DNA from 2 places in the Paenibacillus rhizoplanae genome. Region 1 is predicted to be linked to the other one. Evidence: a T-box and tRNA genes for the amino acid it is inferred to sense, from the RefSeq annotation. Region 1 holds a T-box; the other holds one or more tRNA genes.

Evidence for each region. A T-box is a leader RNA that pairs with one kind of tRNA and senses whether it is charged. The one in region 1 lies ahead of ACFSX3_RS25010 (arginine--tRNA ligase), so its partner is inferred to be a tRNA-Arg.
Region 2: it has a tRNA-Arg gene. The T-box ahead of ACFSX3_RS25010 (arginine--tRNA ligase) is inferred to sense a tRNA for this amino acid. The anticodon was not compared.

What each region holds. Positions count from the first base shown of each region.
Region 1 covers NZ_JBHUKY010000058.1:53,372-69,520, forward strand. The annotation lists gene ACFSX3_RS24940 (SEC-C metal-binding domain-containing protein) at 1-346, opposite strand, end outside; gene ACFSX3_RS24945 (hypothetical protein) at 365-790, opposite strand; gene ACFSX3_RS24950 (RQC-minor-1 family DNA-binding protein) at 783-1,589, opposite strand; gene pstA (phosphate ABC transporter permease PstA) at 1,818-2,699, opposite strand; gene pstC (phosphate ABC transporter permease subunit PstC) at 2,699-3,643, opposite strand; gene ACFSX3_RS24965 (phosphate ABC transporter substrate-binding protein) at 3,734-4,597, opposite strand; gene ACFSX3_RS24970 (stalk domain-containing protein) at 4,642-6,078, opposite strand; gene ACFSX3_RS24975 (hypothetical protein) at 6,250-6,693, opposite strand; gene ACFSX3_RS24980 (ABC transporter ATP-binding protein) at 6,878-7,609, shown strand; gene ACFSX3_RS24985 (ABC transporter permease) at 7,606-8,643, shown strand; gene ACFSX3_RS24990 (TetR/AcrR family transcriptional regulator) at 8,701-9,387, shown strand; gene ACFSX3_RS24995 (DEAD/DEAH box helicase) at 9,453-12,797, shown strand; gene ACFSX3_RS25000 (hypothetical protein) at 12,924-13,283, opposite strand; gene ACFSX3_RS25005 (hypothetical protein) at 13,477-13,782, shown strand; T-box leader at 14,017-14,238, shown strand; gene ACFSX3_RS25010 (arginine--tRNA ligase) at 14,293-16,149, shown strand, end outside.
Region 2 covers NZ_JBHUKY010000041.1:296-16,464, reverse strand. The annotation lists gene ACFSX3_RS22250 (gluconeogenesis factor YvcK family protein) at 1-248, shown strand, start outside; gene whiA (DNA-binding protein WhiA) at 268-1,197, shown strand; gene ACFSX3_RS22240 (HPr family phosphocarrier protein) at 1,295-1,564, shown strand; partial or broken gene ACFSX3_RS22235 (GNAT family N-acetyltransferase) at 1,645-1,770, shown strand; gene ACFSX3_RS22230 (SIMPL domain-containing protein) at 1,865-2,620, shown strand; gene ACFSX3_RS22225 (PdaC/SigV domain-containing protein) at 2,895-3,998, shown strand; gene ACFSX3_RS22220 (GDSL-type esterase/lipase family protein) at 4,155-4,793, shown strand; gene clpP (ATP-dependent Clp endopeptidase proteolytic subunit ClpP) at 4,878-5,474, opposite strand; tRNA gene ACFSX3_RS22210 (tRNA-Arg) at 5,668-5,742, opposite strand; gene ACFSX3_RS22205 (sugar-binding transcriptional regulator) at 6,045-7,097, shown strand; gene gap (type I glyceraldehyde-3-phosphate dehydrogenase) at 7,214-8,224, shown strand; gene ACFSX3_RS22195 (phosphoglycerate kinase) at 8,357-9,538, shown strand; gene tpiA (triose-phosphate isomerase) at 9,566-10,321, shown strand; gene gpmI (2,3-bisphosphoglycerate-independent phosphoglycerate mutase) at 10,324-11,868, shown strand; gene eno (phosphopyruvate hydratase) at 11,927-13,213, shown strand; gene secG (preprotein translocase subunit SecG) at 13,443-13,676, shown strand; partial or broken gene rnr (ribonuclease R) at 13,908-16,169, shown strand, end outside.

The DNA of each region.
Region 1 (16,149 bases):
TCCATTCCGGAATTTCCTGGACAGACTCCATGAACGGGTCTAATAGCCGAAGATCACAATTCTTCAAAATTCCCAGCGCCAGAAATCTTGTATTATAGTGGGTGGAAGGAGATTGGTACCAAGCCAGCAGCTCACGGATCGTTTCCTCGGTCTGCGGGAACTTATAGGCATGAAACAGGTGAACCTCTTCGGTATCCTTGCATTGCTTCAGCTTTTGTAACACAAGCGGCATCAGCGCAGTATCGTGTTCATACAAGAAACTGTCGGCAAAATACCTCAAAGCGGTATTGCTCACAGCCGGCTCCGGATGGAGAATAAAGCTTTTTACTTGTTCGGTATTGAACATTAGCAGGTCCCCCTCTTATTATGTTGCTTCCTCACCCTTCGGCTGCATATTCCCACTAGTCAACGATGGATTTCGAGGTACCTCCTGCTTAGCCGGCACATAATGAGTAGCGTAATGTTTCTCAACATTGGGATCTCCGGACTTTGAAAAGCGGAGCGGTCGCTTCGGGCCTTTGCCCCACCTCATATAGGCGGTGTAAGACGGCTTCAAATGAAGCTCCCGCGCGTTCTCGCGAAGCAGCGACATGATAAAGCTGAATTGAGACAGATTGCCCTGAAGCACACGTTCCAAATATGGCACTCTTCCGAAGCGCCACTCTTCTACGAGCTTAGGAGTGATTTTCCCGATCCTCAAGAATACATCCAGGGGACTTACGAAACCCTTCTCCGAAACGATTTCATTGACCACATGGCGTACCTTCGTTCGCAGTTCAAGCCTATTCATGCAAGGACTCCTCCTGATGCCGGCAATCGGGACACTTCTCAGGAAAATAAATGCCATCTGCCCGGTAGCAGCTAAAATCAAGGTGATCGAATACATACGGATAGCCGCATTCCGCACACTGCAGCAGCACTGGATCGCGCGAACGTACAATCAGTGATTGCGCACGTTCCCGCAGCAGCTCATGCCACTCCATCTCCACCAGCCGTTCGCGCTCATTCAGGTCTGCTATTACCTGCCTGATCTCAGCCTGTACCTTCCTGAACTCTATGGGCTGCCATTGCTGTAAAAAAGGAATGTATTTCCGGGCACCGGAACACAGGATTTTGAACAGGAACATCAGAATCATCCCCCGGTTCCGGTCCTTCAAATACTCCATACTGACCGGCGTGATCCCTTGGTCCAGCCAGTTCTCCCACTCCCGCAGGAGTTCCTCCGCTCTTCGTTCCCGCCGGACGGTCCAGCCGTAGACGGTGAACTCGATCAGGGGAAGCTTCCCGGACAGCTCGGTCTTCAGATACCCGGCTTCGATGAGGACGTCCACCTTCTCCAGGGTCTGCTCCATCGTCAGTTCGCGGTAGAAGCCATAGGCGGGAGTGTGATCCAGGCCGAGTTCAAGCAGCTTCTTCTCCTTCGAACCCTTCAGGATCTTGGCCAAAAGCGTACGCCCTCCGGCGGCGATAATCTCATCGGCTGCCTGCAGAATGGCTAGAAACTCCGGTCTTGGCAGCGGCGTGTTCAATGGATAAGCGGTCGTCTGCTTCCGGTTCGGCTTACGGCGGCTCTTCTTCTGCGTACTCACAGCGTTCTTCCTCCTTCTCCTTGGATGGGCACAGGCTAGTCCAGCCTGCACCTATTTAGTCGAATTATAACATATCCAGACGGGGGGATAGGAGACTCAGAGTTAAGTTTCAGAGCTTCCATGAGCAATCCAAAGACTCCTCCATTTCACAGCAAACAGGCTGCCCGTGTGGATTCCTCCACAGCAGGCAGCCTGTTCATTAGCGTAAGAATACTTCCGTTCTTAGGATCAGCGCCCCCGGCGGCGGTTACCCAGCCACAGCGGAAAGCGGAACATAAAGTTAATCAGCAGCACGACAAAGACCAGCACGGCGGCAGACTTATCCGCGATTTGCCGCGCATCCTCGACAATGGCCTCAGACTGTACATACCACAGATGTACAGCCAGAGTCTCGCCTGGGGAGAACAGGTTGAAATCCCACATCTCGCCGGAGGTGCTGAGTCCGGCGGTCAGGAGAATGACCGCCGACTCCCCGAAGGCGCGTCCGGCCACCAGGCAGACACCGGTGACGATCGCCGGAAGGGCTACCGGCACGACGACCTTGCGGATGACATGGAACTTCGTCATGCCGAGGGCATAGCCGGCTTCACGGATCTCGCCGGGAACCGCGCGTACCGCTTCCTCCGTGACGCGGGCCAGCATCGGCAGATTCAGCAGCGCCAGGCTGACTCCCCCGCCGAGGATCGTCAGGCCGACGCCGAAGTACTCGGCGAAGATCGCCAGGCCCAGGAGGCCGAACACGATGGACGGCACCGAGGCCAGGGATTCCACGCAGATGCGGAGCGCACCCGTGAAGGCATTATCCGGCGCGTACTCCGCCATATAGATCCCTGCACCGATCCCGATCGGAACGGAGATCAGGAGGGAGATGAACAGGATATAGAAGGAGTTGAACAGGACGGGACCAATCCCGCCGCCGGGATCGATCTCCTCCGGCTGCTTGAGCAGGAAGTCAGGTCTGAGTGAAGGCAAGCCTTTGCTCAGAATGGTGAACAGCAGCCAGAAGACCAGCAGCATGACCAGAACGCCCAGCGTGTAGAAGCCGATGGTCGCCATTTTATTACGCCGCTGGGCTCTGGCCGTATGGCGTGTGCGGGTGAATCCGTTCATCAGGCATCCCTCCGTTTGCGGCCCAGGAGCCGGATAATCAGAATCAGCACAAACGAGATAAGCAGCAACAGGAAGGCCATCATATGCAGCGAGTAGTTCCAGGTGGAGTCAAATTCCACATTGGAAATCTGCATCACGATATTACTGGTCAGCACCGAGGTGGGCGCGAACAGGCTCTTCGCCAGCTGCGGCGTATTACCGATGACCATCACCACCGCCATGGTCTCTCCGACTGCGCGGGTCATGCCAAGAATCACCGCCGAGATAATGCCCCGGCTGGCAGCGGGCAGAACGACACGCATAATGACCTGAAGGCGGGTCGAGCCGAGCGCATAGGCAGCATCGCGGTATTTTCGCGGCACCGCAACAATGGCATCATCGCTGATCCGGCAGATCGTTGGCAGCACCATTAATGCCAGCACGAGTGCGGCGGCGAGCAGTCCGTCTCCCAGACCTTCTCCGCTGACTCTGCGCAGGAAGGGCAGCAGCACGGTCAAGCCCAGATAGCCGTATACAATAGAAGGAATACCGACCAGCAGATCGAGCACCGGACGGATGAAGCTCTTCAGCCATTTCGGGGCAATCTCTGCGCAGAGCACAGCCATCCCGACCGAGATGGGCACGGCAATGACCAGGGTCAGCGCGGTAAGCGACAATGTATTTACGATGAAGGCGGCGGCGCCGAAGGCCTCGTCTTCCGGCGTCCAGTTGAACGAGAAGAAGAAGTCCTGCGGGGAGATGCGGGTGAAGAGCAGCAGCGCCGTTTTGCCGATGAATACAATAACTAGTCCCAGCACAAGACAGAGCGCGAGGATGCTGAATAAGAAATAATAACGGGAGATGCTGTTGCCGAGCAGATGTCTGCGGTGCCGCTTGGTGTTACGTTTAACTTCCTCTAGGCTTGTCTGTATCTTCGCTGTCAGGCCATGAACCGGTGCCCCCATACTTTCCCTCCTGTAAGAGGCCAACCCCGTATTTCCCGGAGCTGGCCGCTGTTACCTATCAATCTATTGTGCCTGCTTGGTTCAAGGATCTTAGGACTGCATAGCAGAGATTGGAATGAACTTCAGCTTCTTGAGCGAGCCCTGCTGGAACTTCTTGCTCTGTACATATTCGATGAATTCTTTGGTCGCGCCGGTCGGCTGGCCCTTTGTCATATAGTAGCCGTAAGCCCAGATCTTGTACGAGCCGTTGATTACGTTATCCGTGTTAGCTTCTACACCGTTGAACTTCACAGCCTTGATATCGCCGCCGGTTACATAGACAAGGTCGATGTATCCAATAGCGTTAGGCGTTGTACCTACAGCTGTTTTCATGTCGCCGCTGGAGCCGGTTTCCTTGTAGTTCTTCTCTTTCTTCACGATGTCTCCGCCGCCCAGCGCCTTGGCCTGATAGTTCACGCGGGTCCCGGAGCCGAAGGCACGGGTGATCACTACGATGTTCGCATCCGATCCGCCGACCTCTTTCCAGTTCGTGATTTTCCCGGCGTAGATGCCTTTGAGCTGCTCTGTAGTCAGGTTGTCTACTCCGACATTCTTATTAACGATGGTTGCAAAAGGAATCACAGCGACCTTATTCGCCACCTGGCCGTCAAAGGCCTTGAAGCCCGGAACATCAATGCTGGCATCCCAGTCGCAGGCTCCGATATCGGCAATGCCTTTCTTCACGGCCTGCGGTCCGGTCACGGAGCCCTTGCCGGAAGCGGCGATCTTCACTTTAGGGTGAAGCTTCTGGAATTCTTTGGCCGCCTGCAGCGTCAGCGGAAGCAGAGCCGTAGAACCGTTAACGGTGATTTTACCCTTGAGGCTGTCCGCTGCTGCGGCTACCCCTGCAAAGGATGCGGTAACCGCGATAACTGCGGTGAGTGCTGTAACTGTGAATTTTTTGAACATCTTCATGTCTGAATTCTCCTCCCGGCGGTGTGCGCCGATAAATGTTGTGTTTAATTAACAGCTTCCGGTGAGCCTGACAGTTGCAGTGCTTTGCCGTTCTGAATGACCAGTACCTTGCCGTCGCTGATGATCCCCAGCTTGCTGCCGTCTGCCGATACCGCTACTTCCGATACATCTTCGGCTGTCCGGTACAGTTCAACCGGAGCTGCGCTGCCTGCAATAGAGTAGATTACCGTGCTGCCGTCCGTTGTAGTTCCGGAGACAACGAGGCCCGTGCTAACCCCTGTGGACCAGTTCGCCTCTGCACCGAGGGCAACATCTGTGCTTTTACCGTCTGCTGTAATCAGCTTCAGCGTGTTAGCGGCATTGCCGTCCGCATCCGCGCTCAGGTAGGACACGCTGCCGTTTGCCAGAATCTCAGGATACAGCTTGTTGTCTGGTGTAGTAGTCAAGGCTACTGGCTTAGCACCTTTGGTGGTAATATCCAGCTTATAGAGCTGTTCTCCGGCCTTGCTGAAGTCTACGGTTAGTGAATCTTCTGTGCTGTCGGCATCATTCTTCGCGGTACCTGTGATGTTGACAATGTACACTGCGCTTTTGCCGTCTGCCGATATCCGAAGCTCCGATTTGTTCTCTACTTTATCTTCGAGCAGAGCCTTGACCTCTCCGGTCTCTACTGAAATCTGTGCCAGCTTCTCCTGCTTGTCGCCCTGGACAAAATAGAGCGTCTTGCCGTCACTGGACCACACGATATCTGTCTTCACGCTGGTGTCCTTGCCGAGCGAACTGATTAGACCGGTGGACAGGTTGATCAGCTTCAGCTGGCCGGTCTCATCGCTGAATGCGCCCCACTGCTGGTCGGCAGAGACTGCGAAATCCACCGCACCTTCGCTGGAAGAGAACAGATCATAGTTGCCTGGAGTTTGGGTAAATTTATAGAGCAGGGTGGATTCAGCGTCGCTCTGATTCGCAATCAGGCCACCGTCAGCGCTCCAGTGAAGGGTGTCAAATGAACCGGCGGGCCGGGCGAAGCTCAGGATCGTATGGTCATCGGCCGCAAGCTCACCGCCAAGCGCCGTAACCAGCTTCGTCAGCTCCACATACGTTTTGCTGTTACGCACAACCGGGGCCACTGTGAATTCCAGGGTTTCGCCATCCACCTGATAGCTCTTCACACCAGCCTGGATCTGTACACTATGTAGACCTTTGCTGTCATTGAGCTGGATTCCGCTGCTGCCGTGCACAAGTCCTGCTCCCAGCTCTGCGGCTACCTGGCTTAATGAATAGAGCTTGTACCCGCCGCTGTTGATGGTGCTGAGTGCAACCGGCGTACCGTTGATGCTCCAGGTCATGCTGCCCTCTACGGCTGTGGCTGTCTTCACGGCTGCTGCACTTACATGGCTGCTTGTAGCCAGAACGCTAACAGCTCCCCCTGTTATGAGAAGTGAGGAAGCCAGAGCCGCGCCGATCCATTTACTATTCTTCAATTAGATTCACCCTTTTCCTATAGGTAACTGCTAATGTTATTTTCGTCTACGAGTGTCAATTCTGTTGCGGAGGAATGTTATGGAAATATTAACTGTACAAATAATTACAAGCCCAAACTAAAGAAGACCCGCCCGGGAATCTTCCCGGACCGGCCTATTGTAAACCCTGTGTTAATTCATAATCCATGTCACGATAATCTCGTTCCCGCCGCGCTCTGAATCCGAGGGGCTGCCAATAATAGAATACGAATAGGAGCCGTTCACTTTACCGTTAATCAGCAGGTTGCGGCTGTCCACAATCTCTGTCCCGCGTTCCAGCTCCTTCTCTCTTACATACTTCTGATATGTAGTTCCAAGAGCGGCCATACTCTCCTTCGTCTGATAGATCAGCATGGAGGATTTCTTCCCCTCTGATTGTTCACCTTGGGTAAAAGTAATGCCTGCCCCTTCGGGAATCGGCAGGTCCTCCGGCAGATATTGCCTTGCCTCAGTCTTCTCGTCTGCCAAGGTATGAAACCGTCCGCCACCAGCCGACTTGTCCGCATCGCCGCAGCCGCTAAGTCCAGCCGCAGCCAGCAGCACGCCTAGAGGAAGGAGCAGCTTATGTCCAGCCATAATTCCACCGCCTTTAGTGAATTGGGTTGCAGGATGCCGGTAAACATAGGATGTCCTCTTTATTACCCGGATGAAGGGTGGGAGTAACGGATAATCCTTACAATTTTATTTACTTTTGAACAAGGAATCATTAATATAATGAGTGAGCGCTCACTCATTATTCGGACGGATGGAGGAGATTGTCATGGATCAGGGAAAGCCTGTCATTGCGGTTACTCATGTGAACCGGGCTTTTGGCAATAAAACCGTGTTAAAGGATATTACGCTACAGGTGAATCAGGCAGAGACCTTCGGGATTCTGGGGCCATCCGGTTCCGGCAAAACCACGCTGGTCAAGCTGCTTACGGGCATAGACGAGGTAACCTCCGGTGAGGTCACCGTGCTGGGTGTGCGGATGCCGAAGCTTGCCATGCTACAGCAAATCGGGTATATGGCCCAGTCGGATGCCTTGTATACCGAGCTTAGCGCCAAGGAGAATCTGGAGTTCTTCGCCGCTCTCTATGGACTGAAGGGCGGCAACCGCACGCGGCGGATCGGGGATGTGATGGAGCTGGTGAACCTGCAGGAGCATCTCCGCAAACGGGTGGACCAATACTCCGGCGGCATGAAGCGCCGCCTGTCCCTGGCGATTGCCCTGCTGCACGAGCCGCCGCTGCTGCTGCTGGATGAACCGACCGTCGGCATCGATCCGGTGCTGCGCCAGTCCATCTGGAAGGAGCTGAAGGCGCTGAACCGCAAGGGAACAACGATTGTCCTGACCACACATGTGATGGATGAGGCGGAGAAATGTGACCGGCTGGCGATGATCCGGGACGGTGTACTGCTGGCGGCCGATACTCCGGCCGGACTGCTTCAGGCTACCGGCACTGCCAGCATTGAGGAAGCCTTCCTCTACTATGGAGGTGTACGCCGATGAGAATCCGGGCGATTACCCTGAGAATTCTGCAGCAGTTCATCCATGACCGGAGAACCATGGCGCTGATGTTCATCGCTCCCCTGCTGGTGCTTAGCCTCATGAGCCTGGTGTTCGGCAGCGATGCTTATGAGCCGAAGATCGGCGTCTCCGGCGGCGCGGCAGTGTTCAGTTCAGCGCTGGAAGCCCAGCAGGCTGAGGTTACCGGCTATGCCGATGAAGCTTCCGGGCAGGCCGCCCTGAAGGCGGGCGACATCGATGCTCTCCTTACCATGAAGGGAGACGCTCCCGCTGTTGTCCTTGAAGGCAGCAATCCGGCGGCTAACCGCGCTGTGATCATGGCGCTCCAGGAAGCTGCGCAGAGCCTCCGGCCGCAAGCGCCAGGCGGCGGGCAGCTCCAGCCGCAGATCAGCTACCTCTACGGCGCGGAGGATATGAAGACGATTGACCGCTTTGGGCCGATTATGATCGGGGTGTTTGTCTTCTTTTTCGTCTTCCTGATTGCCGGTGTCTCCTTCCTGCGCGAACGGACCACGGGCACGCTGGAGCGTCTGCTCTCCACCCCGCTGAAGCGCTGGGAGATCGTCACCGGATATGTCTGCGGCTTCGGCATCTTCACCGTCTTCCAGGCCCTGCTGATCTCCTGGTTCTCCATCCAGGTGCTGGGGATTATGATGACGGGCAGCTTCGGCTACGTGCTGCTGATGACGCTGCTGCTGTCGATGTCGGCGCTGACGCTCGGCACCCTGCTCTCGGCATTCGCCGCCAATGAGCTGCAGATGATCCAGTTCATCCCCCTGGTCATTGTGCCGCAGATCTTCCTGAGCGGATTGTTTCCGCTGGATACCCTGCCGCTCTGGCTCCAGCGCATTGGACTCGCCACTCCCATGTATTACGGCTCACAGGCACTGATGGATATCATGGTACGCGGCAGAGGCTGGAGTGATATCGCCGGGGATGTGTTCATGCTGATCGCCTTCTCCCTGCTGTTCATGCTGCTGAATGTGCTGGCTCTGCGCAAGCACCGCAGAATGTAAAGGGTGAACGGGCTATGGTACACTAGGAGGAACTGCAAGAGTCTGGAGGTTCTATTGATGGAGAATAACCCTGCTGCCGATCAGGGGCAGCTGGAGCAAGACCAGTGGGTCCAGGAGCTGCTGGACCTCAGCGAGAAGGAGCAGGTCACGCCCAAGCAGCTGTCCATTCTGCGGGCGGCGATTGATGTTTTTGCAGAGAAGGGGTTCTCGGCAGCCGCCACCAGTGAGATTGCCCAGAAGGCCGGCGTGGCCGAAGGCACGATCTTCCGTTATTACCGGACCAAAAAAGAGCTGCTGCTCGCCATCGTGGTCCCTACCATGAGCCGGATGATTGCCCCGTTCGTGCTGCGCAACTTCAGCGGTGTGCTGGATGTGCCGTTCGAGAGCTACGAAGCCTTTCTCAAGGCCTTCATGCTGAACCGGCTGGAGTTCGTCCGCAGGAATCTGAAAATCGTCAAAATTCTCATTCAGGAGATCCCCTTCCAGCCTGCGCTGAAGGAGCAGCTGACCGAGAATATTTTCGAGCAGGTTCTGGAGCGTGTAACTACAATCACCGAGCACTTCAAGGCGCAAGGCGAGGTGATTGACGCGCCTACTCCTGCGATCATCCGCTTCACGATCTCAGCGATTGTCGGCTACCTGCTGGTCCGGCTGCTGCTGATGCCGGAGCAGGACTGGGACGATGAGGCAGAGATTGAACAGACCGTAAGCTTCATCCTGCACGGGATCGGCGGGAATGGATAATCTTAAGGCACGGCATAATGCCGAGGTATGGCTTAGACAGAAGCAATAAAAGGAAGTGAGTATACGTGGGTTTTCAGGTGCCGGAGCGGGTAATTAAGCTGCTGTGCGGCAATGCCGCTTTTGATCAGGGGATGGCTTATTATCATGCCCATAAGGTGGACCTTGTCTATACAGAGCATACCGAGGAAGACGAATATTCCAAATACCGCGCTGAGGTTCATGGGCTGGAGAGCCATGAGATTGCGCTGCTTATCGACAGCGACGGGGATGTGCAGGGAGAATGCACGTGCCCGGCGTACTATCACGGCGGACCCTTCTGCAAGCATATTGCGGCGGCGCTGGTGATGGTCCTCTACCGCAGCCGGGCTGCTGGAGCTGAACCGGCTGAGGATATGCAGGCAGATGCGGAGGAGGCTTACCCTACAAGGGCTGGCAGTCCGCCGCTGGCGCAAGGCAGCCCCGGCCCCTCCGGGGCAGAGCACAGGGAGCGCAGCGGAGACCGCCAGCTGGTGAGCAGCATGCTCGGAATATTCACCGGAGGGCGGCAGCGGCCAAGCGGTGCAGGCACGTATATCGATCTGCGGACACCGCTCCAGGTCGAGTTCATCTGCCGGCCCTTCACCATCGGCTACAGCAGCACGATGCTTGGAATTGAAATGAAGCTGGGTCCTAAGCGCCTCTATATCGCGCAGAAGATCAGACCTTTTCTGGAGCAGGTTCACCGGGGCGAGCCTTTTGAGTTCACAGCGCATTTCAGCTATGATCCCGCCCTGCACAGCTTCTCTAAGGAAGATAATGAGGTCCTGCTGAAGCTGATTGAGATCATGCAGAATGAGAAGGTCTACAACAGACTCAACAATCCGTATGCTACCGGCTCCAGCCTTCCGGGAAATGACCGGCTGCTGCCGGTGACCCCTTTTTTCTGGGAGAGTCTGTATCCCACACTAGAAGCAGCGCCTGCTGTACGCCTTCAACATGGAGAGCTTCTGCTTGAGCGCTTGTCCCTCTCGGAGGAGCCGCTGCCACTTAGCTTCCAGTTCGACCAGGCACAGGAGGAAGGCTACCGGCTGGATGTCCGGGGGCTTGAGCAGCTTACGATTCTGGAGAGCTACGGGCTGGTCTTGACTGAAGGCAGGCTGCTGAAGCTCCCGGCGCAGGAATGCGGGCGTCTCTCCGAGCTGAAGCGGATGCTCAGCGGCAGCCGGCGGGACAGCCTGGCGATTGCGCCCGAGCAGATGGAGCCTTTCATGGAAACGGTCATTCCCGGGCTGAAGAAGCTTGGCAGGGTAAGCATTACGGGCGCTATAGCAGACCGCATCGTCCAGACCCAGCTCCACGCCAGGCTATACCTGGACCGGGTGAGGGACCGGCTGCTGGCCGGGCTGGAATTCCAGTACGGCGGGATTGTGATCAACCCGCTCGAGGAGAAGGCGCATGAGCGGAGCAGCGAGGTCATTCTGATGCGGGACGGGGAAGCGGAGCGGCGGATTCTGGACCTGATGGCGCATGAGTCCTTCTCGCGGACGGAGAGCGGATATATCATGCGTGACGAGGACGGGGAATTCGACTTCCTGCACCATACCATCCCGCTCTTGGAACCGCTGCTTCAGGTCTATGCGACCACTGCGGTCAAGGATCGGGTGCTTACGGAGCATGCTGCGCCCAAGGTCAGCCTGAGCTGGAACGAGAAGACCGACTGGCTGGACTTCAAGTTCGCCATGGAGGGCATCACGGAGAAGGATATTACAGAGGTCCTGAAATCTCTCCAGGAAAAGCGTAAATACCACCGGCTCAAGGACGGAGCCCTGCTCCCGCTGGATACCGCAGAGTTCCAGGAAATTGTCGCGCTGATGAACGAGCTGGGCGTCCGCAGCGTGGATATCCGAAGTACGGAGTTCTCCCTGCCGCTGGTCCGCGCCCTCCATCTCCATGCGGGCACCGTCCAGGGAGAGAACATCCAGACCGGCCGCTCCTTCCGGCGGCTGTTGGCTAATATGGCGAGTCCCGAGAATCTGGACTTCCCTGTACCCGAGAGTCTCGCTTCTGTGCTGCGGGATTATCAGCAGTACGGCTTCCAGTGGATGAGGACGCTGGCCCATTACCGCTTCGGCGGGATTCTGGCGGACGATATGGGCCTCGGCAAAACACTGCAGAGCATCACCTTCCTGCTCTCTATGCTGGAAGACATCCGGCAGAGCGGCGTGCCTGCACTTATTGTAGCGCCTGCCTCCCTGCTCTATAACTGGCTTAACGAGCTGAAGCGCTTCGCCCCGGAGATTCAGGCGGTCATTGCCGACGGCACCGCCGGTGAGCGCAGCCGGACCGTGCGGAACACGGCCGGGCATGATGTCATTATTACTTCTTACCCGCTGCTGCGCAGAGATGTGGACGAGTATGCCAAGCGGTCGTTCCACACGCTCATTCTGGATGAAGCACAGATGATCAAGAATCATGAGACTATGACTTCACAGGCGGTCAGACTGCTTCAGACCCGCTACCGCTTTGCGCTGACGGGTACACCGGTGGAGAATGCGCTGGAGGACCTGTGGTCGATCTTCAGCGTCGTCTTCCCCGGCTTGTTCCCCGGGAAGAAGGCCTTCCATGACCTGCCCCGGGAGACGGTCGCCAGACGCGCCCGCCCCTTCCTGCTGCGCCGCCTGAAGAGCGATGTGCTGAAGGAGCTGCCGGACAAAATCGAGTCCATCCAGGCCTCCGAACTGCTGCCGGAGCAGAAACGGCTCTATGTCGCCTACCTGGCCCGGCTGCGCAAAGAAGCGCTCAAGCATCTGGACAGCGACAGCTTCGGCAATGGCCGGATCAAGGTGCTGGCCGGACTGACCCGGCTGCGCCAGCTGTGCTGCCATCCGGCCCTGTTCGTAGACGGATATACCGGGGGCTCCGGCAAATTCGAGCAGCTGCTGGAGATCATCGACGAATGCCGCAGCTCCGGCAAGCGGATGCTGATCTTCTCGCAGTTCACGCAGATGCTTGGCATGATCGGGCGCGAGCTGGCGCTGCTCGGGATTCCGCATTTCTATCTGGACGGACAGACCCCGGCCTCCCAGCGGGTTGAGCTGTGCAGCCGCTTCAATGAAGGCGAGCGCGACCTGTTCCTGATCTCGCTGAAGGCAGGCGGCACCGGCCTCAACCTGACCGGCGCTGACACGGTCATTCTCTATGACCTGTGGTGGAACCCTGCGGTTGAACAGCAGGCCGCCGACCGCGCCCACCGGATCGGGCAGAAAAAGATCGTCCAGGTCATCCGCCTGGTAGCCCAGGGTACGGTGGAGGATAAAATGTACGAGCTGCAGCAGAAAAAGAAAAACCTGATTGACGAGGTGATCCAGCCGGGGCAGGAGGCGTTGTCGAGCCTGAGCGAGCAGGATATCCGTGAGATCCTCTCCATCTGAGTTGAACAACCTGGTGTAGCCCCCCTCTGCTCTAGCAAATCTAAACAGGGACCTTCTGAGCGAGTAGCTCTGAAAGGTCCCTGTTTCATTTTACAACTGGCAAGTCCAGAATAATACCCTAACCCTCTATACGTCTGAGCTTAATTTCTCATGCGTCACTACACGGTGTGCATTCACCAGCTGGCCGGTTGATGTCTTGCCCCACACGGATATTCCGAGCTCATCTTCGTCTACTTCTCCAGTGATGAACACAAATTCATAGGCATTCAGATCGGCAAAAAAATCCCGGGTTACCACTTGATTCGAAGCAACCTCAATCACCTCACTGACATACAGCGTTCTGGTGGTGCCCAGCACATACCCTTGAATACTAATAGTAGCGCTGCCCGGGGCACTCCGCTTCACTATTCTTACCGTCACCGTCTGCGTAGGTCTGACTCCCGAAACGGCATTGTTCTCTATCGGTCCTGTTGATAAAATCGCCATCCTGTATCGTCCTCCCTTGAAGTTCTAGTGTCAAAGTACGATATATTCATATTCGGACTTTCCTATAACGGTGTGGACACAGGCCTGAGCCTAATCACCAATGACCGCAGGCACGCATATCCTTTGAATAAGGAAAGACTGCCCATGGGCCGCGCTTTCTGCAGACGAACGCCGAACGGAAGAAGGGACTCCCATGCCCCCTCCAGGAAAAGGAAAGAAGCCCGCCGCCAAAAAAACGCCGCCCAGCTCCAAAACCCAAACGCCAAAAGGGCTTGAATTTGCCGTAGCTGCCCTTCTGTTGACCGGCAAGCTGAAAGTAGACTCTATCCAGATGTACACGGACGCGTCGATGTTCGTCAGTCTGGTCGGCAAATATAAAACCTTAAGCGAGCTAAGCAGTGACAACGTCGATAAACTGGTCAGCTTCCTCGATGACAACAGCAGCCTGACGCTGAACGAGATCATGACCGCTTTGAAAAAGAAAGCCGAAAACACCTGAACACATACGGAAGTGAAAGTGAGGGAACGGGGCTATGGACAGTTTTGACGGAGAAGGATTTGCCGGCGGACTCCTGCTGGTCATTGTAATTATGCTGCTGATTTACGGTTCAACGGACATCAAGAATCTGACAGGGGCGCCTAGTGATGTGTAATTCTTAACCGGAGGACTCCTGCTGCACGCTAATCTGCTCTTGCTTTCTTCCAGAAATTCGCTATACTGATACAAATCCATATTCAATCGATGACCGGGAGAGTAATGGTCTTATATCTAGTCCCCAGCGAGCCGGGAAAGTGGAAGCCGGTACAGATTAGAACCATGAAGCGCACCCGTGAGATGGACTTCTGAACCTTAGAGTAGGAAGCCCCGGCCGAGGACCGTTAACCTGTAAGGTGGTTGAACCGTCAGGCTCAGCAACGAGAGTGGTACCGCGAGCGCACAAGCCTCGTCTCTTAGGAGATGAAGGCTTTTTTTGTCGTTATTTTATTCAGGAGGTTGTTATTCATGCCAATGCTAAGTGAGCTTATCCAAGAAAGTCTGAAGCAGTCTGTTCACACAATCGCGTTAACCCTGGGCGTGCCCGCCATCGCAGAAGTAAATGTTGCCCTGGAGCAGCCGGCGAGTGCTGACCACGGGGATTATTCCAGCAATATCGCCATGCAGCTCGCCCGCCCCTTGCGCAAAGCTCCACTGGCTATCGCCGGGCTGATCGTTGCCGAGCTCGAAGCTTCGGGCTCTGTTCAGGGACTGGTGCTGAGAACCGAGGTGGCCGGGCCGGGGTTTATTAATATGTATCTGGATTGGGAGGCCTGGGCACGGGCGAAGGGGAATTTCACGCTGCCTAAGGGTGCTGAGGGGTTGAAGGTGATTGTCGAGCATACTTCCGTCAACCCGAATAAAAGCCTGCACATCGGCCACCTGAGAAACTCCTGTATCGGGGATGCGCTGGTGAGAGTACTGCGGGCGACCGGCCATACCGTTGAGGTGCACAACTATGTGGATGATCTCGGCAATCAGCTGGCAGATACCGTAGCTGGTCTGCTGAATGTTCCGCTGGAGGGAGCCCATGTCCGGTTCGGGGACTATTGCTGGGACATCTATGCCGAGATTAACAAAACGTACGCGCAGCAGCCGGAGATGGTGCAGAAGCGGACCGAGATTCTTCATGCGCTGGAGGAGGGCCATGGCAATACCGCCTGGATTGGCAACCTCGTCGCCGGGCAGATCGTGAAAGAGCATGTAGAGGAGATGCGGGGGTTCGGCATTGACTACGATCTGCTGGTGTGGGAGAGCAGCATTCTGAAGGAGGGCTTCTGGTCCTCGGCATTCGAGCTGCTGTCGCAGACGGAGATTTTCGTGCAGGAGACGGAAGGCAAGCTGGCAGGCTGCTGGATTCTGAAGCAACCTGCTGACGACACCGCACCGGACACGCAGGAGGAGCATCAGAAGGATAAGGTGCTGGTGCGCTCGAACGGAATTCTGACCTATACCGCCAAGGACATTGCCTATCATCTGTGGAAGTTCGGACTGCTGGAGAAGGACTTCAGCTACAGCGAATTTCAGAGCGGACTGTGGACGACCGGCTTGAGCGGACAGGCTCTGCCTTTTGGACGGGCGGACCAGGTCGTGAACGTCATCGATTACCGGCAGGAATATCCGCAGCTGATGGTCAAGCAGGCGCTCAAGGCACTGGGATTCGGTGTGCAGGCAGACGCGCTGCATCATGTCAGCTATGGGGTGGTCTCGCTGAGTCCCGCTTCTGCGGCAGGGCTGGGCATTGATACCTCCAGCGGCAAAAGCTCCTACGCCATGTCCGGGCGCCAGGGAGTCGGCATTAAGGTAACCGAGCTGGTCCGGCTCATGGAAGACATGATTGAATCCACCCGTTCGGACAAAAACGGCCTGTCCAGCCGGCTCATCGCCACCGCTGCCATCCGTTACTACCTGCTGCGCTTCAATCTGGGCACCGAGATTGTGTTCGACTTCAAGCAGGCAATGGAAATCTCCGGCAACACCGGCGTCTACCTGATGTATGCCTACGCCCGGGCGCAGCGCGTGCTTAGTAAGGCCGCTGCGGCGGGTGGCGGGGGCGAGAGCGGCGGGAGCGAGAACGGTGTTGGCGAGTCTGGCGTTGGCGAGTTCGGCGTTGGCGAGTCTGGCGTTGGCGGCGTGCCGCTGTTCCCGGCGCAGCTCGAAGCAGCTGAGCTTGCTCTGCTCAGACAGCTCAGCTTGTGGCAGGACACACTCTACACAGCAAGCCGGGAGCTTACGCCGAATACGATCTGTAACTATGCCTATTCCCTGGCCTCGTTGTTCAGCAACTTCTACTCGGCTTGTCCGATTCTAAAAGGCGGTGAAGCCAGCATC
Region 2 (16,169 bases), on a different contig from region 1:
ACATTGGGCTGCATCTGTTCGATTATGTGATCGTGAATGACGGAGAGATCCCGGAGCAGGTTCAGCTCAAATATGCTGAGAAGGGCGCCCGTCCGGTGCAGCTCGACCGCGAGGCCGTGGACGGCAACGGTTATAAGGTGATTGCCGATAAACTGGTATTATTCAAAACCTATTTGCGGCATGATACAGATAAGCTGAGTCATCATATTTTCCAGCTGGTGCAGGATTGGATTAACAGAAAGAGTTAACATGAAAGAGGTGAGCCCCTTGTCTTTTGCGGCCCTTACCAAAAAAGAGCTGACGATGGTCGAGAGCCCGCCCTGCTGCGAGAAAGCAGAAATGTCAGCGCTGATCCGAATGAATGGTACGGTGCAGCTTTCGAGCAAAAAGGTGGTTCTCGACATTTCGACGGAGAACGCCGCGATTGCAAGGCGGGTATATTCTTTGCTTAAGAAATATTACCAGGTCCATATCGAGCTGCTCGTGCGTAAAAAAATGCGTTTGAAGAAGAATAACGTCTATATTGTAAGAATCCCGAACCAGGTCCAGGAGATCCTGAAGGATCTGCGGATTGTCTCTGAGGGCTTTATTTTCACGGACGGGATTGATGAGGAGATTGTCGGCAAGAATTGCTGCAAGCGTGCCTATCTGCGCGGGGCCTTCATGGCCGGCGGTTCGGTGAATAACCCGGAGGGCTCTTCGTATCACTTGGAAATCGCTTCCATGTATGAGGAGCACTGCAAAGCGCTCGTTGAGCTGGCTGGTGAATTTCACCTGAATGCCCGCTGCATAGAACGCAAAAAAGGCTTCATCCTATACATCAAGGAAGGCGAGAAGATCATCGAATTCCTCAGTCTGATCGGCGCTCATCAGGCGCTGTTCAAATTCGAGGATGTGCGGATCATGCGCGATATGCGCAACTCGGTTAACCGGATTGTGAACTGCGAAACGGCCAATCTGAACAAGACGATCAGTGCGGCGGTACGCCAGATTGAGAACATCAAGCTGCTGCAGCGCGAGGTGGGTCTGGAAAGCTTGCCGGATAAGCTGCGGGAGGTTGCCGAAATTAGACTGGCTCACCCGGATATTAACCTCAAGGAAGTCGGGGATATGCTGGGCGGGACAGTCAGTAAATCGGGTGTGAACCACCGTTTGCGCAAAATCGATGAGCTGGCGGACAAGGTCCGCGGCGGCTGATTATTTTTTTTCTAGTGCGGTATGCGTTATAATGATATAATATTATAAAATTAATGTGAAATTTTTGGGCAGATCTCAAATAGGGGGTAAGCGTTTCATGACAAAGCACCCGGTAGTTGTTCGGTTGAAGACGGGGCTCCATGCTCGGCCGGCAGCATTGTTTGTGCAAGAAGCTAATAAGTTTTCGTCGGAGATTTTCGTGGAAAAAGACGATAAAAAAGTGAACGCCAAGAGTATCATGGGCATTATGAGCCTTGCGATCAGTTCCGGTACGGAGATTTATATCAGCGCAGACGGCGCAGATGCGGAACAGGCTGTAACCGCTTTGACCAGTCTGGTAAGCAAGGAAGAGCTCGAGAATCAATAAATGTTACACTGTTTTACCGAAAGCCCTTAGGGGCTTTTTTTCATATCAGCTTAGTGGTGAGGAGAGGTATGGGATGCAGCTGCAATGCCATCAACACCGCATCGGAACGGACAATCCGCAGGAATGGCGGTATCGAGGATAGCGAATATATAGAGGAGGACGGAAATGTCATCCGGCGGTTCTGGATCGGGACGGGGAAGAAATAAAAAATAAATATCGTACATCGCTCATGCAACTTTTACCATGCTGTCCCGTCTAGAGGGTAATAACACTTAAACGAATCGAAAGGAGATGGCAAGCATGAGAAAATGGGGTAAATCGATTGGGTCGGTACTGTTGGCAGCGAGCTTGATGATTGGAGGAATGGGGTTGAGCGGAGTGGTGAAGGGTCCTGAAAAGGCTTACGCCGACGAGGTGCAGAAGAATATTGTGAACGTGGTAGGCAAGGGCGAGCTGTCGATCAAGCCGGATATCGCGTATCTCTCCATCGGGGTGAGCACCACTGCCGATACCGCGCAAGAAGCGCAGAAAGGCACAGCGGCGAAGATCACCAAGCTGAACGCCCTCTTCAAGACCACTTGGGGCATTGCGGACAAGGACATTCAGAGCACCCAGTTCTACGTACAGCCTAATTACACTTACAGTGAGAAGGACGGCCAGAAGGTAAAAGGCTATAACGCCCAGCACACCCTGCAGGTATCCTACCGGGATCTGACGAAGGTCGGACAGTTGCTGGATGCTGCTTCTGCAGCTGGGGCCAACAACATCGGCAATGTGCGGTTTGCCATTGAAGATCCATCGGCTTTTGAAGCCCAGGCGATTGAGAAGGCTATGCAGAATGCAGATGTCAAAGCATCTGCTATCGCCAAAGCATCCAAGCGCGGACTGGGTCAGGTAGTCACTGTCGTGCAGAGCGATGACGGGAACCATCCGGTAGTCTATGCTGAAGCGGCCTCTGTACAAAAGATGTCCATGGATAACAATGCTGGCAGCTCTGTTGAGCCCGGGCAGGTTAAGGTCACTACCCAATTGAGTGTAACGTATGAACTGAAATAAAATGTTTTCTAAGAAGCGCTTGCTCTGCTGTTATAGCGGGGCAGGCGCTTTTATATAATTATATGAATGTATATATATGCACATATGCGCTATGTAAAGCTCTCAATTTGTTTAAATTGAGGTAACAGGATCTTTAGATAATCACGGCAAACCTTAAGAAACTGTAAGGCGGATTGTAACATCCCCCGCGCGTTCTTTTACTATAATAGGAACAGTGATACGAAGGAACACACATCATGACTAATCATACCACCAGGTGGAAGGGGAAATAACAATGAATTCGAACTCAAAGAAATACATGCGCAGATGGGGTGCGGGGATGCTCGCAGCAGGAATCCTGCTAGGAGGCACAGGAGTACTTCAGGCAGGCATTACGGAAGCTGCTCCAGCGGCCGCACAGGTCAAGGCCAACTCCTCTTCAGTAGTACTGAAGGTAAACGGTAAGGCCGTAACGCAGACCGGGATTGTTCAAGAGGGAAAAGTATGGGTGCCGGTAACCTTCCTGCGCGATGCGCTGGGGATGCCGCTCTCTTATGATAAAGCGGAGAAGACCTACTCCATAGGAACAGGTACTGCGCAAATGAAGCTGGCGAACATGGATTACGGCATTATGATCAGTGTGAACAACTATTATATCGGCGAATATCAGGGCAAACAACTGAATAACCGGCTCTATGTACCATTCGAACTGTTAAGTGATTACATGGGCTATAAAGGGGACTGGAGCGCAGCTACAGGACGGCTGAATGTAATGAAAAAAACGCAGAATGCCATAACGATCAAGACTGTGAGCTATGTGAAGGATCATAAGGATGCGCCAATCAAGCTGGATTATCCGCAGGTCAGTGGCCTGGCAAGTGCAGAAGCAGAGAAGGCAATCAATGATCTGATCAAGCAGACCGTTCTGAGCTATGCGAAGGATGCTGAGGATCAAATCTCCAAGCGGTCGAAGGATGACCGGCCGTATGAATTCGAAGGCGGTTATGTGGTCACGTATAACCAGGATGGCGTGCTCAGCCTGATCACTAATCAATACGGGTATACCGGCGGTGCTCATGGGATGACTTACCGCAATGCCTTCACCTTCTCGCTCAAAGACGGTAAACGCCTGCTGCTGGGCGACCTGTTCGGGGCCAACCCTAATTACAAGAAACAGCTTAATGCCAAGCTGGCCACCGAGATCAAAGCTAACGGAGGATATCTGGGCGGGTTCAACGGCCTGAATACCGAGAAGTACTTCTATCTAAAAGACGGCAAAGCGGTGCTCTTCTTCCAGTTATACGAATACACTGCATATGCCGCAGGCTTCCCGGAATTCACCTTCGGCTTCAAGGAATTGTTGCCGGATGGAAGCAGTCCGTTTGCAGCGCTGAAATAATAAATTCGATTATCCAGGATGCCCTTGCATCTCCTCCGGGAGAAGCAGGGGCATTCTTCATGTGCAGGGCCTATTCAGCCTGCCCTGCCGTTACCACTTCACCCGGTTGTTCATAAGCTATAGGAGGCAAGCAGCTTATAACGGGGAGGGAAGGTTATGGTCTATGCCTATACGGCTATCGGAGATTCACTCACAACCGGCTTCGGGGCGCTGCCCGGGAATGGTTTTGTCCCCATCTACCGCCGGATGGCGGAAGTGAGGCTGGGCACGCCGGTGGTGCCGGCGAATCTTGGCGTTAACGGTCTGACTACCGGGGGACTGAAGCAGCGGCTGAGGACCTCTAATGTCTACCGGGCAGCAGTGAAGGATGCGCAGATCATTACGATGTCCATTGGCGGCAATGACTTGATTAAGGCAGCCCGGGCAGCGGGGCCCAGGCCCGGTGAATTCCAGGGCTTGCTGCAGCAGGCGCTCCGGGATTGCAAGCGCAATTACAGCGACATCATGGGCACCCTTACACAGCTCAAAGCAGGTACACGCAGCCCCTATATCATCCGGTTGGTAGGCCTCTACAATCCATACCCTCAGGTGGACGAAGCAACAGAATGGGTACGGCAATTTAACCGCTATGCGTCAGGCTACAACAGTAATAACGTAGGTTTTGCTTCGATATATCATGAATTTGCCGGTAATGAGCGGGGGCTGCTGTTCCTGGACCATATTCACCCGAACGGGAGAGGCTACCGCGTAATCGCAGGCAAGCTGGATGCCCTGGGGTACGGGGGCTTGAGGTAGCTCATGTATAGGCATAACAAAAAGGCTGCAACGGGACCTGACCGGTCTGTTGCAGCCTTTTTGTGTATTCATTGGAGCGGGTACTTATACGCCTGTTGGCAGGGTCTTCTCAATTACCTTGTCCACGATGCCGTATTCAGCAGCGTCTGCAGCGCTCATGAAGTAATCGCGGTCGGTATCCTTCTCGATCTTCTCAATCGGCTGGCCCGTACGTTCGGACAGAATACGATTCAGCTTCTCACGCAGCTTGATGATGCGGCGGGCGCGGATTTCGATATCCGAAGCCTGGCCCTGAGCACCGCCGAGTGGCTGGTGAATCATGATTTCGCTGTTCGGGAGGGCGAAGCGCTTGCCCTTGGCGCCGGCGTTCAGCAGGAACGCTCCCATGGAAGCAGCCATACCTACACAGATGGTGGAGACATCCGGCTTAATGTACTGCATTGTATCAAATATAGCCATACCCGCTGTGATGGAACCGCCGGGGCTGTTTACATACAGGTGAATATCCTTATCCGGGTCCTCGGCAGCCAGGAAGAGCATTTGTGCGATGATGGAATTGGCTACCACGTCATTAACCTCCGTTCCAAGGAAAATGATGCGGTCCTTCAGCAGGCGGGAATAGATGTCATAAGCGCGCTCACCGCGGTTGCTCTGTTCTACTACCATAGGAATATAACTCACGTGGAAAACCTCCTTGAAATTGGTGCTTCGAATGTGTTCATTTTTACTGTTACCGTATTAACCACATGATAAACAAATTCAAACAAAAAGTCAAAGAAAGTCAAACTTACTTTCAAAAAAAAGAGCCCTTAAGTGGGCTCATTGGTTAAATATAATATAATCGTCACTAAATTATGTACAAACTTGAAAATAATGGCGCGCCCGCCAAGAATCGAACTTGGATCTCAGGCTTCGGAGGCCTACGTCATATCCATTGGACCACGGGCGCAACAGAAATTATTATAATACACATCCCGGATAAAAGCAATGTGTATTAAGCATCCAGCAGGAAATAGTTTTTCTCTATTTCATAAAGATAGGTGAAAGACATGGAGAAGAGCGCCTCCAGCCTGTAGATCGCCGGACAAGCCCATGTATAAGATGAAAGCGGGCTGAGAATTATAGTCTCGGAACACTTGCACTCGGCGTCAGTTTTGGGTAGAATAAGGGTGGGACTTAAAAAGTTAACCCGGGACATTTTGAGACCATGAACAAGGGATAAGAGAAAGACGAAGTTGCAGGAGTGAAAGCATGCGTAATCTATTGGAAATCCAAAAGCAGCTTCTGCCTGATCTCATGGAAACCCTTAAGAGACGGTATACGATTCTACATCAGATCATGCTGTCCGATATTATTGGGCGCAGAACGTTAGCCGCATCGCTTGATATGACCGAGCGGGTGCTGCGTGCCGAGACGGATCTTCTGAAATCGCAGGGGCTCATTGAGATCGAGAGCGTCGGTATGCGCATTAGCGATGCCGGTCGCGGACTGCTTGACCTGCTGGAGCCGATCGCCAAGAGCCTATTCGGCCTGGATGATCTGGAAGAGAAAATTCGTACTACGTACGGTCTCACCAAAGTAATTGTGGTACCTGGCGATTGTGAGACATCGCCGTTCACCAAGCGTGAACTGGGGCGCGCAGGCTCCAAGGCACTGCTCAGCGTCCTGCGCAGTGACGACACGATTGCCGTCACCGGCGGATCAACCCTGGCCGAGATGGCCGATCAGTTGAGCCCGCCGCTCCCCCTTTCCTATAAGGACGCCTGGGTCGTTCCGGCGCGTGGAGGACTGGGAGAGAGCATGGAGATACAGGCCAACACCATTGCTTCAACCATAGCCAAGCGGATTGGCGCCAATTACCGTCTGCTGCATGTGCCCGATCTGCTTAGCGGAGATGCTTATCAGTCGCTTGCGCAGGACTCCAATATTGGAGAGATTGTACAAATTATCCGCAGATCGCGTATTATTGTACATGGAATAGGTGATGCCATTGAAATGACCCACCGCCGCAAGCTGGACTCCGGGACGATCTCAGAGATTCAGGGCGAGGGCGCTGTAGCCGAATCCTTCGGATACTATTTCAATGAGGACGGCGAAGTGGTTCACACTATGCTGACCATGGGGCTGCGCCTGGAAGACATTATCCGTACAGAAGTCGTTATCGGTATTGCCGGAGGCAAACGCAAGGCGAAGGCCATTCATGCGATGCTGCGGTTCGGGCAAGAGGATATTCTCGTCATCGACGAGGCGGCTGCTGTCGAAATCGGTAAGGAAATCGACACACAGCTACAAAAGGTCCTATAGATTCCATTAAATGGGGCGCGCGCAAAGGGTTTATGCATTATACTTAACATTGTTGTCTTGACGAGCCTTACGGCCTGTCTTGAATAAATAAAACGAAATCTAGGAGGAACTATTCAATGAGTGTAAAAGTTGGTATTAACGGTTTTGGACGTATTGGACGCCTTGCATTCCGCCGTATTCAAAATGTAGAAGGTATCGAAGTGGTAGCAATCAATGACTTGACTGACGCTAAGATGCTTGCTCATTTGCTTAAATATGATACAACTCAAGGTAAATTCCAAGGCGATGTTGAAGTGCATGACGGCTTCTTCAAAGTTAACGGTAAAGATGTTAAGGTTCTGGCGAACCGCAACCCTGAAGAACTTCCTTGGGGCGAGCTTGGCGTTGATATCGTTCTGGAATGTACTGGTTTCTTCACAACTAAAGAAGCCGCTGAGAAGCACCTGAAAGGCGGAGCTAAGAAAGTAGTTATTTCCGCTCCAGCTACAGGCGACATGAAGACAGTTGTGTACAACGTTAACGATGACATCCTTGACGGTTCCGAAACTGTAATCTCCGGCGCATCTTGCACAACGAACTGCCTGGCTCCTATGGCCAAAGTTCTGAACGACAAATTCGGTATCATCGAAGGCCTGATGACTACTATCCACGCTTACACAGGTGACCAGAATACTCTTGATGCTCCACACGCAAAAGGCGACTTCAGACGCGCCCGCGCTGCTGCTGAGAATATCATCCCTAACACTACCGGTGCTGCTAAAGCCATCGGCTTGGTTATTCCAGCCCTGAAGGGCAAACTTGACGGTGCAGCACAACGTGTGCCTGTAGCTACAGGTTCCCTGACTGAACTGGTTACTGTTCTGGATAAGAGCGTAACCGTTGAAGAAATCAATGCAGCCATGAAGGAAGCTTCTGACCCAGAAACTTACGGCTACACTGAAGATGAAATCGTATCTTCCGACATCAAGGGTATGACTTTCGGTTCCCTGTTCGATGCAACTCAGACTAAAGTACTGACTGTTGGCGACAAACAGCTGGTTAAAACTGTTGCTTGGTATGACAATGAAATGTCCTACACTGCACAGCTGGTTCGTACTTTGGAGAAATTCGCTAAGCTTGCTAAATAAGACCGATTTCATATAAGCAGTACAATAGAGCGGAAACAAGGAAAGTCTGTTTCCGCTCTTTCTAAATCAAATGGATTCGTGTGAAATGGCTTCGTGAAGGAACCAATTTTGGGTGTGGAGGAAATGTTAATCATGAACAAAAAAAGTGTCCGTGATGTAGAAGTAAAAGGCAAACGCGTATTCGTGCGTGTAGATTTCAATGTGCCAGTGGAAGACGGCAAGATCACTGATGATACCCGTATCCGCGAAACCCTTCCAACAATTAAATACCTGATTGAGAACGGTGCAAAGGTCATTCTGGCCAGCCATATGGGTCGTCCTAAAGGCGAATTCGTTGATTCCATGCGTTTGACATCCGCTGCAGTCCGTTTGTCTGAATTGCTCGGCAAACCGGTAGCTAAAGCTGATGAGGCGATTGGCGAAGCGGTAAAAGCGAAAATCGCTGAACTGAATGATGGCGATGTGCTTGTACTTGAGAATGTCCGTTTCTACAAAGGCGAAGAGAAGAATGATCCTGAACTGGCTAAGCAGTTCGCTGAACTGGCTGACCTGTTCGTCAATGACGCATTCGGCGCAGCTCACCGTGCCCATGCTTCGACAGAAGGAATCGCTCACTTCCTGCCTGCAGTATCCGGTCTTCTGATGGAGAAGGAATTGTCCGTTCTCGGCAAGGCGCTTTCTAACCCGGAACGTCCTTTCACTGCCATCATCGGCGGTTCCAAGGTTAAAGACAAGATTGACGTTATCGACCACCTGTTGACTCTGGCTGACAATGTACTGATTGGCGGCGGCCTTTCTTACACGTTCACCAAGGCTCAAGGTTACGAAATCGGCAAATCTTTGGTAGACAACGACAAGATTGATGCAGCGCTTGGATTCATCGAGAAAGCTAAGAAGCTGGGCAAGAACTTCGTGCTTCCGGTTGACGTTGTTGTCGCTGACAAGTTCGGTGCAGATGCCAACACCAAGATTGTAGATGTAACAGAGATTCCTGCAGACTGGGAAGGTCTGGACATCGGTCCTAAGACTCGTGAAATCTATGCCGATATTATCAAAAACTCCAAGCTGGTTGTATGGAATGGACCTATGGGCGTATTTGAAATCGATAAATTTGCTGAAGGTACTATTGCCGTAGCTCAGGCTTGCGCAACTACTGAAGGCTACACAGTTATCGGCGGCGGAGATTCCGCAGCAGCTGCTGAGAAATTCCACCTCGCAGACCAGATGGATCACATCTCCACTGGCGGCGGCGCATCGCTCGAGTTCATGGAAGGCAAGGCTCTTCCAGGTGTAGAAGCACTGAACGACAAGTAATACCGAAGAGGGAGGCAATACATCACTATGAGTAGAACACCTATTATTGCAGGCAACTGGAAAATGTTCAAAACTGTTCCGGAAGCCGAAGGCTTCATCGCTGAAATCAAAGGCCAGGCGGAAGTGGCAGGCGTAGAGACTGTTATCTGCGCGCCATTCACTAATCTGCCTGCACTGGTTGCAGCAGTACAAGGCACCACCATCAAAATTGGTGCACAGAACCTGCACTTCGAAGATAACGGCGCTTATACAGGTGAGATCAGCGGCGTAATGCTGAAAGATCTTGGCGTAGAGTATGTTATTATCGGCCACTCCGAACGCCGTGCTTATTTCGGTGAGACGGACGAGATCGTCAACAAAAAAATGCATGCGGCATTCCGTCACGGCATTACTCCAATTGTCTGCGTAGGCGAAAAGCTTGAAGAGCGTGAAGCTGATCAGACTAAGGACGTATGTAAGGTTCAGACAGAAGCTGCATTTGCCGGTCTTAGTGCAGAGCAGGCAGCAAGCGTAGTTATCGCTTACGAGCCAATCTGGGCGATTGGTACAGGTAAATCCTCCACTTCCCAGGATGCCAACGAAGTTATTGCTTATATCCGTACCCTTGTTAAAGGTCTGTACGATGAAGTAACAGCGGAAGCGGTTCGTATCCAATACGGCGGCAGCGTGAAGCCTGAGAATGTAACGGAGTACATGAGTCAAAGCGACATCGACGGCGCTCTAGTCGGCGGTGCCAGCCTGCAGCCTGCTTCCTTCGTTTCACTCGTTGAGGGGGCGAAGTAAGGATGTCAGCTCCAAGACCTGTAGCACTGATTATCATGGACGGCTTCGGATTGCGTAACACGGATGAGGGCAACGCCGTTGCCCAAGCCAACAAGCCGAACTACGACCGTTACCTGAAGCAATATCCGAATACTACGCTAACCGCTTGCGGCGAAGCTGTAGGTCTGCCGGAAGGCCAAATGGGTAACTCTGAAGTAGGGCACCTTAACATTGGAGCCGGCCGAATTGTATACCAGGACCTGACCCGTATCGACAAGTCGATCCGTGATGGAGAATTCTTCGATAACGAGACGCTGGTGGCTGCCGTAAGAAGCGCTAAGTCAACCGGCAAAAAGCTTCACCTCTATGCGCTGGTATCCGATGGCGGTGTACACAGCCACATCAATCACCTGTTCGCCATGCTCGATCTGGCCAAAAAAGAAGATCTGCATGAAGTTTATATTCATGCCTTCATGGATGGCCGTGACGTAGCACCTGACAGTGGACAGAAGTTCATTCAGGATCTGGTCGGCAAGATTGAAGAGGTTGGCGTAGGTACGATTGCTACGGTATCCGGACGTTACTTCGCGATGGACCGTGACAAACGCTGGGAACGTGTAGAGAAGGCTTACCGTGCAATGGTATATGGCGAAGGCCCTAAATATACCGATGCCCTTCAGGCCATTACTGCATCCTACCAGAATTCTGTGTTCGATGAATTCGTGGAACCAAGTGTGATTGTGGACAGCCAGAATAACCCGGTGGCGACAGTGGAGAGCGGCGATTCCGTCATTTTCCTTAACTTCCGTCCTGACCGTGCGATTCAGCTGTCACAAGTGTTCACGAACTCGGATTTCCGCGGCTTCGACCGTGGTCCTAAGTTCCCGCAAGGCCTGCACTTCGTATGCCTGACTACCTTCAGTGAGACCGTTCAAGGCTTCGTGGCTTACTCCCCGAAGAACCTGGACAACACGCTCGGTGAAGTACTGGTTCAGCAGAACAAGAAGCAGCTGCGTATTGCGGAAACCGAGAAGTATCCTCATGTGACCTTCTTCTTCAGCGGTGGACGCGATGAGGAGCTTCCTGGTGAGACCCGTATCCTGATCAACTCGCCCAAAGTGGCAACCTATGATCTGCAGCCTGAGATGAGCGCATACGAAGTGGCGGCGGCCTGCGTAGCGGAGATCGAAGCAGACAGACAGGATGCCATTATCCTGAACTTTGCTAACCCTGATATGGTAGGACACTCCGGCATGCTGGAGCCTACGATTAAGGCAGTTGAAGTTACGGACGAATGCGTAGGCAAAGTTGTGGATGCGGTGGTTGCCAAGGGCGGCGTTGCTATTATCATTGCTGACCACGGGAATGCGGATATGGTATTTGATGAGAACGGCCGTCCGTTCACAGCCCATACCACCAACCCGGTTCCGTTCATCGTTACCACCGAAGATGTAGTTCTGCGTGAAGCTGGTATTCTGGCAGATGTGGCACCGACAATCCTAGATCTGATGGGACTTCCGCAGCCTGCGGAAATGACCGGACAATCCATGATTGCCAGCCGCAAATAAGCAAGACATCCGTTTTTTGTAATCCCAAAACCATTGTATAAAAGGAGATTAAACTTACATGACTATTATTTCTGATGTGTATGCACGCGAAGTCCTTGACTCCCGTGGTAACCCTACTGTAGAGGTTGACGTTTATCTGGAATCCGGTGCTAAAGGCCGCGCTATCGTTCCTTCCGGCGCTTCCACTGGCGCTCATGAAGCTGTAGAGCTTCGTGATGGCGACAAATCCCGTTACATGGGTAAAGGCGTTCTGAAAGCTGTTGAGAACGTAAACGAAATTATCGCTCCAGAAGTAATTGGTATGGACGCTCTTGACCAAGTGGGCATCGATAAGCTGATGATCACTTTGGACGGAACTCATAACAAGGGCAAGCTGGGCGCTAACGCAATCCTGGCTGTATCCATGGCTGTAGCACGCGCTGCTGCAACTGCTCTGGACATTCCTTTGTATGTATACCTGGGCGGATTCAACGCCAAGACTCTTCCAGTACCAATGATGAACATCATCAACGGTGGTGAGCATGCCGACAACAACATCGACGTTCAAGAGTTCATGGTTCTTCCTGTAGGCGCTACAAGCTTCAAAGAAGCTCTTCGTACAGGTGCGGAAATCTTCCACAACCTGAAGTCCGTACTGCAATCCAAAGGCCTGAACACAGCTGTTGGCGACGAAGGCGGCTTCGCACCGAACCTTGGTTCCAATGAAGAAGCAATCACTACCATTATCGAAGCGATCGAAAAAGCCGGTTACAAACCAGGCGTTGACGTATTCCTCGGTATGGACGTTGCCTCCACTGAGTTCTACAAAGATGGTAAATACACACTTGCAGGCGAAGGTAAATCTTACACTTCCGCTGAATATGTGGACCTTCTTGCTTCATGGGTTGAGAAGTACCCAATCATCACCATCGAAGACGGCATGTCCGAAGATGACTGGGATGGCTGGAAATTGCTTACTGAAAAATTGGGCGACAAAGTCCAATTGGTGGGTGACGACCTGTTCGTTACGAACACTGAGCGTCTGGCAACAGGTATTGAAAAGGGTATCGGTAACTCCATCCTGGTTAAGGTTAACCAGATTGGTACACTGACTGAAACCTTCGATGCTATCGAAATGGCTAAACGCGCTGGTTACACAGCAGTTATCTCCCACCGTTCCGGTGAATCCGAAGACAGCACCATCGCTGACATCGCTGTTGCGACTAATGCTGGCCAGATCAAGACGGGTGCTCCTTCCCGTACAGACCGTGTGGCTAAATACAACCAACTGCTTCGCATCGAAGATGAGCTGGGCGAATTGGCTCAATACAACGGCCTGAAATCCTTCTACAACCTCAAAAGATAATTCCTTTTGAATATAGGTACAATGAGCCTGCCGGTTTCCGGCAGGCTTTTTTGAAGCTGATATCCGCGATAGAAGCCAAACTTGAGATTTTCATAGTGAGATAAGGCTAGAATGCAGTCTGGAAGGTTGTATTCAATCTTTGGCTATGATAAAATAAGAATGCTGTTTATGAAACGGAAATTCTAATTTAGCATAGATAGTGATGCTTGGACGTAGGAGGTGGAAGTGAATGGATATCTTTTTGAAAGTGGTGCTTCTGATTTTTGCCGTAGGTCTGATTGCGGTCGTTCTTCTGCAAAAAGGGAAAAGTGCAGGTCTTTCCGGTGCCATCTCCGGCGGTGCTGAGCATCTCTTCGGTAAAACAAAGGCTCGCGGTATGGAGCTAGTGCTGCAGCGTGTAACAGTTGGTCTGGCGGCCGGATTCTTCATCATGTCAATTGTTGTTGCCATTGTTGTTGAATAGTTGGTCTACAGTAAGCCTTCGCTCTGTTCTGAATGGAATAGACGGGGGCTTTTTTGTATGCGGATTTAATATTGTGAACATCATAACAGGGATGCCCGGGATTAATTTCGTGTATACTAGGGTATGAAGTATATAAAGGTAAATTTTACTTGAAATGATTACCGTGCAATAGGACAAGGCATACATATATGCCAGTGCATAGGAATGCTGCAGGAGGCTGAGGTGACGAACATGTTAACACAGGAAATCTTACTTGATTTCATGCGGGAGACCGCTTATAAACCACTAACTTATGAAGAACTGGTGAGCCATTTCGCCATTCAGGATAGTACCGATTTCAAAGCCTTCGAAGCTTTATTGGTGGAACTGGAGAAGGACGGCCGGATCATATTGACCCGCAGCAGCCGCTATGGTGTGCCCGAGCGGATGGATTTGCTGCGCGGACGGCTGCAGGTCCATGCGAAGGGTTTTGCTTTTCTGATTCCCGATAACCGGGAGCACCCGGATGTGTATATTCACGCGAACGATCTGAAGGGTGCAATGAACGGCGATATTGTCTTGATCCGTGTTACCTCGAAGAGCCCGTCCGGCGGGCGCATGGAAGGCGAAGTGGAACGGATTCTGATTAGAGGCGTGTCGCAGACGGTGGGTGTCTTCCAGAGCCTGGAGTCCTATGGCTTCGTGCTGCCTGACGATAAGCGGATTAACCGGGATATTTTCATCCCCAAGGAGTCTTTCAAGGGTGCGGTTGACGGGGAAAAGGTGGTTGTCCGCATTGTAAGTTATCCGGAGGGCCGTGCTGCGGCTGAGGGCGAAATCATTGAAATCCTTGGCCATAAGGATGATCCGGGCGTGGATATTCTGTCGGTCATCCGTAAGCATCAGCTTCCGGAGGCTTTCCCGGCTGAGGTGATGACGGAAGCGGAGCAGGCGCCGGATTCCATCACGGATGAAGAGATTATCGAGCAGGGGCGGCGTGATCTGCGCGGGCTCAATATCGTAACGATTGACGGCGCAGATGCCAAGGATCTGGATGATGCGGTCAACGTGGAGCGTCTGGAGAATGGCCATTATAAGCTGGGCGTTCATATTGCTGACGTAGGTTATTATGTGCGCGAAGGCTCTGAGCTGGACAAGGAAGCCTATGACCGCGGGTGCAGTGTGTACCTGGTGGACCGTGTCATTCCAATGCTTCCGCACCGGCTGTCGAACGGCATTTGCAGCTTGAATCCGCAGGTTGACCGTCTGACGATGTCCTGTGAAATGGAATTCGACGAGCAGATGAAGGTTGTGAACCACGATGTCTTCACCAGTGTGATCCGCACGAAGGAGAGAATGACCTACTCCGACGTACGGAAGATTGTGGAGGATGAAGATCCGGAGCTGCTGGAGCGTTATGCTCCGCTGATCGGGGATTTCCGGCTGATGAAAGAGATCGCGATGAAGCTGCGCGATGCCCGGATGCGGCGCGGCGCGGTGGATTTTGATTTTGAAGAGAGCAAGATTATTGTAGATGAGGCCGGTAAGGCTATCGATATTGTAAAACGTGAGCGCTCTGTGGCGGAGCAGATTATTGAGGAATTCATGCTGGCGGCTAATGAGACGGTGGCGGAACACTTCCACTGGCTGAAGGTTCCGTTCCTGTACCGGATTCATGAGGACCCGGACCCGGAGAAGCTGCAAAACTTCATGGCTTTTGCGGCTAACTTCGGCCATCACGTGAAGGGCCGGGGGAATTCGGTTCACCCGCGTGCCCTCCAGGATCTGCTGGAGCAGATTCAGGGAACGAAGGAACAGACGGTGATCAGCACGATGATGCTGCGCTCGATGAAGCAGGCGAAGTATGATGCCGAGAGCACCGGGCACTTCGGGCTGGCAGCGGAATTCTATTCCCACTTCACCTCACCGATCCGCCGTTATCCCGATCTGGTCATTCACCGCGTCATGCGTGAGGTGCTTGAGAATGGCGGAGCGCTGAACGAGAAGCGCCATGAATATCTGGCTTCGCGGATGCCGGATATTGCCCAGCAGTCCTCGGAGCGTGAGCGTGTGGCCGTCGAGGCCGAGCGCGATACCGAGCAGCTGAAGAAAGCGGAGTTCATGCAGGACAAGGTTGGCGAGGAATTCGACGCCATGATCAGCAGCGTGACCAGCTTCGGGATGTTCATTGAGCTGGACAATACGGTCGAAGGTCTTATTCGCCTCAGTGCGCTGACAGATGATTACTACCACTTCGATGAAGCTCATATGGCGCTGATCGGCGAGCGTACCTCCAAGGTCTTCCGCATCGGCGATGAAGTGAAGATCCGTGTCGCCAAGGTCAACATGGATGACCATACTATCGACTTCGAGCTACTCGATATGAAGCCGCGCGCGGCCGGAGATCACCGGAGCTACGGTGGCCGGGGCGGCAAAGGCGGCCGTCCGGGCGCTGGAGGCCTCAGCAAGCCGTTCGCCGGCAAGGCTGGAGGCGGCAAGGGCCGTGGCGGTAAA